2 regions of the Marinibacterium sp. SX1 genome follow, and region 2 is predicted to be linked to the other one. Evidence: riboswitches for the same ligand, from Rfam matches in the RefSeq annotation. Region 2 holds a riboswitch; the other holds the start of a gene.

Region 1 (4,626 bases), on a different replicon from region 2:
AGGATCAGCAACAGGCCCATCAGCCGGTCGTCTTGCGGCCGGGGCGCGGCGGCGGGGGTGGCTGCGCCGTCGGTCATCGCGGGGGCCGGGGGCTGAAAGTCATGGTCGGGGGTCCGTCTGTCGTGCCCGCCTTCGGTAGCCGTCCGGCCCGGGGCATTCAATCGCCCGCGACCGGGCCGGGGTCTTTTGCGCCGCATGGCCGCCATGCGCCGGGCCGGCTGCGGCAAAACCGGGCCTTGGCCGGGCGCAATGCGCGGGGACGGGCCTTTGGGCGGCGGTTGGCGCGCAAAATTCTGGTGCAAAGCGCCGCTTGGCTTTAGCCTGCCGGTCATGCATGACGCCAGCCCGCCCGACACGATGCCCGACCTCCTGCCGGCCCTGCCCGGTTGGATCCTGCGCGCCCGGCCCGACACGGCCGAAGACGGGGCCTTTGTCTCGGGCGCGGCGCTGGCCCTGTTGCAGCTGGCCGAAGGCCAGCCCGCCGTGCCCCGGGCGCTTCTGCGTGCCCGCCTGTCGCTGGACGCGGCAGCGGCCAGCCTGGCTCTGACCGGCCGGCGCGACAGCGCCGCCCAGCTGCGCGACGAAGTCCACCTGTTGCGCCCGGGCGACCAGCCCGGGCCGGGCGGCGCGGTGCTGCGGCTGTGGCTGCGGGCGACCGAACGGCCCCTGTCCACCGCCCCGCTCACCGGCCTGCTGCCCGATGCCCTGTCCACCCTGGCCGGTGATCCGCCCCGGGCCGGCGGCCCCGTGCCCCGCGCCGCGGCCATGTTGGAAACCGCCCTGGCGCTGTGCCCGCGCGAAGAACCCGCCGCCCTGGTCCTGGCCGATGCCACCCTGTCGCGTGCCCTGGGCTGGGATCATGTCCTGCCCCTGCTGGCCGGCAGCCTGACCGCCCGCGACCTGCGCCTGTCCGGCCCGGCATTGCAGGCCGCCTGCCACCGCGCGGTGACCGCCTCGGCCACCGCCGCCGTCACCCGGGCCGGCGACCTGGCCCGCCGGGCCGGGCGCCTGCGCGCCGTGGCGCCGCGCCTGCGGGGCAAGACCTCGGATGCCGCCGTGGCCCGTTTCCTGTCCCGCGATGCCCTGTCGCCGTCGCTGGCCCTGTCCGATCTCATGAGCGACCGCGCCGCCCGCCGGCTTTGCGACCGGCTGGTCGCGCTTGGCGTGGTGCGCGAGCTGACCGGCCGGGCGACGTTCCGGCTGTACGGGGTGTGACCATGGCCGGGGCGGATGCCGATCACCGGCCGGACCCGGCCGAGGGCATCGACCGGGCGCTTGACGCGCTGCCCCCCGAGCGGCGCTGGCGGGAATGGATGAACCGGGTCGAGGCCGTGCTCTTTGCCACCGCCGCGCCGGTCCCGCGCGAAGAGCTGGCCCGGGTCGTCGGCCCCGGCGTGTCGGTCGACCTGCTGATCGACGACTTGTCGGCCGACCTGGCTGGAAGGCCCTTTGACGTCGTGCGCATCGGCAATGGCTGGATGCTGCGCACCCGCCCGGCTTATGGCCCGGTCATCCGGGCGGCGGCCGATGCCGGCCACCAGGGCCCGGACCTGTCGGATTTCGACGTGGCCGTTCTGGCGGCCATCGCCTTCCACCAGCCGATCACCCGCGACGGCCTGGCCGAGATCTTTGGCCGCGAGATTTCCCGCGAGCTGATCGGCCGGCTCAGCGCCCAGGCTCTGATCGCCACCGGCCCGCGATCGCCCCGGCGCGGCGCGCCCTACACCTTTGTGACAACCGAGCGGTTCCTGGCCGTCTTTGGCATGGACAGCCTGCGCGACCTGCCCGACCGGGAACAGCTGGAAGACGCCGGGCTGGTCCGTCCGGGCGATTCAAGCGACTGATTTCAAATGACCTTTCGGCTTTCCTGACCATTTCGGTCGCCCCGGGCTTGCGGGGCGGATGATGTCACCCTAATCTGACAGCGAATCCGTTGGGGTGCCCTGCAACAGGGCTGAGAGGCAACGCGCCGACCCATCGAACCTGATCCGGGCAATGCCGGCGTAGGGAACGGAGACCATGCGGGCGCACGCCGTCCCTGCATCTGCCGCCGCCCCCTGTCCGTCCTGCCCAAAGCCGGAGGGGACCATGGGCAAGGTCGCAAAGCTGCTCATCATCGCGGGGTCGGACAGCGGCGGAGGCGCCGGCATCCAGGCCGATCTCAAGACCGCCTCGGCCCTGGGCGTCTATGGCGCCACGGCCCTGACGGCGGTGACCGCGCAGAACACGATCGGCGTGCAGGCCGTTCACATGCTGGAACCGCAGATGGTGGCCGACCAGGTGCGCTCGGTGCTCGATGACATTGCCATCGATGCGGTCAAGCTGGGCATGCTGGGCACCGGGCCGATCATGCAGGCCGTGGCCGGGGCGCTGGACGGGTTCACCGGGCCGGTGGTGCTGGACCCGGTCATGGTGGCCAAGTCGGGCGATGCCCTGCTGGCCGACGAGGCCGTGGCCACTCTGCGCGAGCTGCTTTTGCCCCGGGCGACGCTGCTGACCCCCAACCTGCCCGAAGCAGCGCGCCTGCTCGACACCGCGCCGGCCGAAACGACCGATGCGGCGCTGGAACAGGGCCAGGACCTGCGCGCCCTGGGTGCCGGGGCCGTTTTGATGAAGGGCGGCCATGGCCGGGGCGAGACCTGCCGCGACCTGCTGGTCGAGCGCGGCGGTGTGACCTGTTACGAGGCCCCGCGCCGGGACACGGCCAACACCCATGGCACGGGCTGTTCGCTGTCGTCGGCCATTGCGGCCGGGCTGGCCCGGGGCATGGCGCTGGAACCGGCCGTGCGCCGGGCCCATGGCTGGCTGCAGGCGGCGATTGCCGGGGCCGACGGTCTGGATGTCGGCCGGGGCCACGGGCCGGTCCACCATTTCCACGAGACCTGGGCATGACCCGGGTGACGATCCTGGGCGCCGGGGTGGCCGGCCTTTGCGTGGCGCATGAGCTGGCCGGCCGGGGTGTCGACCTGCGCATCGTCGACCCGGCCGGCGGGCCGGGGGAGGGCGCCTGTTCCTGGTGGGCCGGGGGCATGCTGGCCCCCGATTGCGAAGGCGAGACGGCGGCCGAGCCGGTCATCCGCCTGGGCCGGGATGCGGCCGGCTGGTGGCAGGCCGCCGGGGCCGAGGTGACACCGTCCGGCACGCTGGTGCTGGCCCTGGGGCGCGACCGGCAGGAGCTGGACCGCTTTGCCCGGCGCACGGCCAATCACCGGCTGCTTGACGGGGCCGGGGTGGCCGCGCTCGAACCCGACCTGGCCGGGCGTTTTGGCCGGGGGCTGCACTTCCCGGACGAGGCCCACCTGTCGCCCCGCGCGGCGCTGGCCACCCTGCGCCGGGGGCTGGCCGAACGGGGCATCACCATCGAAACTGACATTGCGCCGGATGACGTGGACACGGCGGGCCAGAGCAAGGCGGATCGAGGGCAGGTCATCGATTGTCGCGGCCTGGCCGCCCGTGACCGGCTGGACGGGCTGCGCGGGGTGCGCGGCGAGATGGTCGTGCTGCGCGCGCCGGGCCTGGCCCTGCACCGGCCCGTACGCCTTCTGCACCCGCGCCATCCGCTCTACATCGTGCCGCGCGGCGATGGCGTGCACATGCTGGGCGCGACCCAGATCGAAAGCGACGGGCGCGGGCCGGCCAGCCTGCGCTCTGTGGTCGAGCTCTTGAATGCGGCTTATGCGCTGCATCCGGCCTGGGGCGAGGCCGAGGTGCTGGAAATCGGCGCCGACGCCCGCCCGGCCTTTGCCGACAACCTGCCCCGGATCACCCGGCAGGCGGATCGCATTCTTGTCAATGGCCTGTTCCGGCACGGTTTTCTCCTGGCCCCCGCGATGGCGCGGATGGTGGCCGGGATGCTGCTGGACGGCATCACACCGGAGGTTCTGCAATGAAGATCATGGTCAATGGCGCCCCGACCGAGCTGCGCGCCGACACCCTGGCCGCCGCGCTCGACGAGCTGGGCTATGGCGGCGCACGGGTGGCCACGGCGCTGAACGAAAGCTTTGTGCCCGCCGCCGCCCGGGCCGACCGGCCGCTGGCCCCGGGCGACCGGCTGGAAATCCTCGCACCGAAACAGGGAGGCTGAGATGCCCATCTTCTATGGCACCGAGATCGCCTCGCCGCTGATGCTGGGCACGGCGCAATATCCCTCGCCGGCCGACCTGGAACAGGCCTTCCGGCGTTCCGGCGCGGGGGTGGCCACGGTGTCGCTGCGCCGCGAGGCGGCGGGCGGCGACGGGTCGGGCTTCTGGGACATTGTCCGGGGCCTGGGCATTCCGCTGCTGCCCAACACCGCCGGCTGTCATTCGGTCCGCGAGGCGGTGACCACGGCGCATATGGCCCGCGAGCTGTTCGGCACCGACTGGATCAAGCTGGAGGTCATCGGCCATGCCGACACCTTGCAGCCCGACCCTTTCGGCCTGGTCGAGGCCGCGCGCATCCTGACCGAGGACGGGTTCCGGGTGTTTCCCTACACGACCGAGGACGGCATCCTGGGCGGCCGGCTGCTTGAGGCCGGCTGCGAGGTGCTGATGCCCTGGGGTGCGCCGATCGGCACCGGGCTGGGGCTGAACAATCCCTACGGGCTGCGCACCCTGCGCGCCCAGTTCCCCGATGTGCCGATGGTCA
Region 2 (4,626 bases):
CGAGCCCGACGCGGGCCAGCGCCTCCTCGACCCGGGCGCGCAGCGGGCCGGTCAGCCGGCCGCGCGGGTCCTGCCCCAGCGCCACGTTGCGCGCGATGCCCAGGTGGGGGAAGAGATTGCCATCCTGGAACAACATGGCCACCGGCCGCCGGCCCGGTGCCAGCTTGGCGATGTCCTCCCCGGCCCAGCGGATCCGCCCGCCGGCCGGGGGCAGGAAGCCGGCGATGGTGTTCAGCAGGGTCGACTTGCCCGCCCCCGACGGCCCGATCACCGCCACGATCCGCCCCGGGGCCACGGCCAGGTCGGCCGACAGCCGGAACCCCCCGGCCTCGCAGGTCAGCGCCTCAAGCGACAGCATGGGCACGCCCCTTGTGATCACAAATCCAGAACGCCCCGAAGGCCAGCAGCATCAGCAACAGCGACGCCCCCGCCGCGGCATCCATCCGGTAGGCGCCCATCAGGCGGTAGATCTGCAGGGGCAACGTGGCCTCCTCGTGGTTGGCAAAAAGCGCGATGACCCCCAGGTCGCCCAGCGACAGGGCCATGCCCAGCCCGGCGGCAAAGCCCAGCTGGGGAGCCAGGCGGGGCAGCAGGACCAGGCGGAAGAACGGCCCGCGCCCCATGTCCAGCTGGGCGCCCAGCCGGCCGTGATCGGCCACCACCGACCGCGCCGCCGGCACCAGGATGCGCAGCACGAAGGGCAGCGCCATGGCCGCGTTGACCAGCGCCGTGACCGGCAGGGCCAGCGCCGCCGGATCGGCCAGCGGATAGAGCAGGATGAACAGGCCCGTCCCCAGCGCCAGCGGCGACACCGCCAGCCCCAGCAGCCCGGCCATGTCGACCCAGCGGTGCCGCCCGCCCGCCAGGGCGGCCACCATGGGCAGGGCGAGCAGCGCGAGCACGGCAAGGCTGAGCGCGGCAACGCCGAGCGAGGTCAGCGCCGCGCGCCAGACCGATGGCGGAAGGGCCGCAAGGCCCGCCGCGCCCCGGGCCGCGACAGCGGCCATCGGCACGACAAGGAACAGCGCGGCCAGCACGATCAGCGCCGCGTCAGCGGCGCGCAGGTGCCAGGCCCCGGCGTCCCAGCGTTGGACCGTCCGGTCCAGCCCGGCGCCAAACCCTTCGCCCGCCGACAGGCGCAGCGCCAGCGCCGCCGCGCCCAGGGTCAGCAGGATCTGGACGCAGGCCAGGAAGGCCGCCCGCCCGAGATCGAAATCGAACTGGAACGCCTGGTAGATCGCCAGCTCGACCGTTGTCGCCCGCGGCCCACCGCCCAGGGTCAGCGCCACGGCAAAGCTGGTCAGGCAGATGCCGAAGATCACCGCAAAGGCCCCCGGCGCGATACGCCGCAGCATCGGCCATTCCAGGAACCGCCGGATCTCGGCCGGGCCAAGGCCCAGCTGGGCGGCCAGGCGGAACCGCTCCGCCGGGATCTCGGCCCAGCCCTGCAGGATCAGCCGCGTGGCCAGCGGCAGGTTGAAGAACACATGGGCCAGGACAACGCCGTGAAACCCGTAGATCTGCACCGGCGGCAGGCCCAGAAGGCCAAGCCCGGCATTGACCCAGCCCGACCGCCCGAACACCGTCAGCAGGCCCAGCACGGCCACGATGACCGGCAGCAGGAACGGCGCGCCCAGCAAGGTGACCAGCAGGCCCCGGCCGGGAAAGCGCCGGCGGGCCAGCGCCCGGGCCAGCGGCACGGCCAGCGCCAGGCTGACCGCCGCCGAGACCAGGGCCTGGACCAGGGTGAAGCGCAGCGCGGCCCAGTCGGCCGGCCCGGGCGCCGCCGCGCCCCCGGCCCGCCAGGCCACGGCCGCCAGCGCGCCGCAGACCAGCAGCGCGACCAGCCCGGCGGCGGCAAACCCGGCGCCCGGCCTTACCGGCTGAGCGCGGTCAGCCATTCGGCCAGGGCCTCGTCACGCAGGGCCGGAACCTCGCCCACGGGCACCAGCAGCGCCTCGCCGGGCACCACCAGCGTGTCGAACCCGGCGGGCAGGCCCTCGGCCGGGATCACCGCCGGATACATCCAGTTGGTCGTGGGAATCGCGCCCTGGAAAGCCGGGCCGACCATGAAATCGAGGAAGGCATCGGCCAGCTCTGGCTGGTCGCTGTTGGCCAGCTTGCCGGCCACTTCGACCTGCAGGTAATGGCCTTCGTCAAAGGGTGCCGTGGTCTTGGTGTCGTCATCCTCGGCGATCACGTGATAGGCCGGCGAGGTCGTGTAGGACAGCACCATGTCGGCCTCGCCCTCGAGGAACAGCCCATAGGCCTCGGACCAGCCCTTGGTCACGGTGACGATGTTGTCGGCCAGCCCCTCCCAGATCGCCGGGGCCTCGTCGCCATAGGCCGCCTTGACCCACATCAGCAGGCCCAGCCCCGGGGTCGACGACCGGGGATCCTGGATGACGATGGTCAGGTCGCTGTCGGCCAGGGCGCGGAAATCGGTCGGCGCGGCGGTCGCGCGATCGTGGACAAAGGCGAAATACCCCCAGTCGTAGGGCACGAATTCGGCATCGTCCCAGGCGACGGGCAGGTCATAGGCCACGTCGACGCCATGGGGCGCGAACAGCCCGGTCTCGCGGGCCGCGGCCACCAGGTTGCTGTCGAGGCCCAGCACGACGTCGGCTTCGGACCGCGGGCCTTCCAGACGCAGGCGGGCCAGCAGGGCGGCGCCGTCGCCGACGCCCACCAGGGTCAGGTCGCAGGCGCAGGTCTCTTCGAAGGCCGCTTCGATCACCGGGCCGGGGCCCCATTCGGACACGAAGCTGTCGTAGGTATAGACGATCAGTTCGGGCGTGTCGGCCAGGGCGGCCGTGCCGAACAGAAGTCCCGCTGCAATTGTGAGATGTGACGTGCGGACAAGGGGCGGTGTCATTGGCATCCTCCGATTGCGGCGACAGGGCAAGGATGAATGGCTGACCATGACCTTCCCTCCGCCGGTATGAGCCGGTTCAGGTTCAACGGGTTCGCATGATGCATCTCAGCCCGACCGGGCACCCCGAGGTGGCCACCTTGGTAATCGCTGGCCGGCGGGCTGGCAAGCCGGCCCTTGGGCTGGCTGTTCGGGCTCGGTTGCGCTCACCCCGGCCGGGTCGGGCGCCGGCGATCACCGGGCGGCAATCACCCGGCGCGGATCACTCGGCATAGTCATAGACCGGCTGCCCCTTGTCGACGACATGCACGGTCATGACGACCACCTCATCCTCGCCGGCCGCGGTCAGCCCGCCATGCAGCTGGCCCCGGGGAAAGAACAGGTAGCCGCCGGGTTCAAAGGCAATGGTCCGGCCGTCCCTGGTTGTCATCGGCCCGCCCTTGACGACATAGACATGTTCGTCGCCCGGATGGGTGTGCAGGCGCAGGTAGGCCCCGGGCATCATGCGCAGTTCCGACACGATGGTTTCGGTCTCGGTCGCGGTCTCGCTGCGCCCCAGCTCGGCGCGGGTCATCGGCGCCTCGGCCCGGGCCGGGGTGGCCGGCGCCATGGCCAGGCTCAGGGTCAGGCTCAGCGGCAGGACAAGGGACGGGATCAGGCAGGTGGGACGGACCATCGGGGCTCTCCTCGGCTGTGGCCGGGCCAGACTAGCCGATTTCCCGGCGATTCCCGACAGAGAAGCTTTCCCCCGGGCACGCCCTGCGCTAGACCCCCGCGCACCAAGCAGGAGCCGGCCCATGTCGATGAACACATTCGGACATCTCTTCCGCGTGACCACCTGGGGCGAAAGCCACGGGCCGGCCCTGGGCGCCACGGTCGATGGCTGCCCGCCGGGCGTGGCCCTGGATGCGGCCATGCTGCAGCACTGGCTGGACCGGCGCAAACCCGGCCAGAACAAGTACACCACCCAGCGCCGCGAACCGGACGAGGTGCGGATCCTGTCGGGCGTCTTCGAAGGCCGGACGACGGGCACGTCGATCCAGCTGATGATCGAGAACACCGACCAGCGATCGAAGGATTACGGCGACATCGCCGAGAAATTCCGGCCCGGCCATGCCGACATCACCTATTGGCAGAAATACGGCATCCGCGATTACCGCGGCGGCGGGCGGTCTTCGGCCCGTGAAACCGCGGCCCGCGTGGCCGCCGGCGGGGTGGCCCGGGCGGCGCTGGCCGCGCTGGCCCCGGATCTGAAGATCACGGGCTACATGGTCCAGATGGGCCCCCGCGGGATCGACCGCGACCGGTTCGACTGGGCCGAGATCGAGCGCAACCCGTTCTGGACCCCCGATGCCGGGGCGGCGGCCGACTGGGCCGATTACCTCGACACCCTGCGCAAGGACGGCAATTCGGTCGGCGCGGTGATCGAGGTCACGGTCTCGGGCGCGCCGGCGGGCCTGGGCGCCCCGATCTATGCCAAGCTCGACACCGACCTGGCGGCGGCGATGATGTCGATCAACGCCGTGAAAGGCGTGGAAATCGGCGAGGGCATGGCCGCGGCGGCACTGACGGGCGTCGACAATGCCGACGAGATCCTGCCGGGCAATGACGGGCCGATCTACACGTCGAACCATGCCGGGGGCATCCTGGGCGGGATTTCGACGGGCCAGGACATCGTCCTGCGCTTTGCGGTCAAGCCGACCTCGTCGATCCTGACCACCCGGCGGACGATCACCAAGTCGGGTGAACCGGCG

Evidence for each region. A riboswitch is a leader RNA that binds a small molecule or an ion and turns the genes downstream of it on or off. The one in region 2 is predicted to bind thiamine pyrophosphate.
Region 1: another riboswitch for thiamine pyrophosphate. It lies ahead of thiD (bifunctional hydroxymethylpyrimidine kinase/phosphomethylpyrimidine kinase); the one in region 2 lies ahead of thiB (thiamine ABC transporter substrate binding subunit).

What each region holds. Positions count from the first base shown of each region.
Region 1 covers NZ_CP177145.1:107,086-111,711, forward strand. The annotation lists gene ACK3BB_RS21935 (hypothetical protein) at 1-77, opposite strand, end outside; gene ACK3BB_RS21940 (DUF1403 family protein) at 331-1,215, shown strand; gene scpB (SMC-Scp complex subunit ScpB) at 1,218-1,844, shown strand; TPP riboswitch at 1,925-2,027, shown strand; gene thiD (bifunctional hydroxymethylpyrimidine kinase/phosphomethylpyrimidine kinase) at 2,089-2,892, shown strand; gene thiO (glycine oxidase ThiO) at 2,889-3,890, shown strand; gene thiS (sulfur carrier protein ThiS) at 3,887-4,084, shown strand; gene ACK3BB_RS21965 (thiazole synthase) at 4,086-4,626, shown strand, end outside.
Region 2 covers NZ_CP177144.1:904,545-909,170, reverse strand. The annotation lists gene ACK3BB_RS04170 (ATP-binding cassette domain-containing protein) at 1-358, opposite strand, end outside; gene ACK3BB_RS04165 (thiamine/thiamine pyrophosphate ABC transporter permease ThiP) at 345-1,901, opposite strand; gene thiB (thiamine ABC transporter substrate binding subunit) at 1,877-2,875, opposite strand; TPP riboswitch at 2,912-3,011, opposite strand; gene ACK3BB_RS04155 (cupin domain-containing protein) at 3,135-3,548, opposite strand; gene aroC (chorismate synthase) at 3,670-4,626, shown strand, end outside.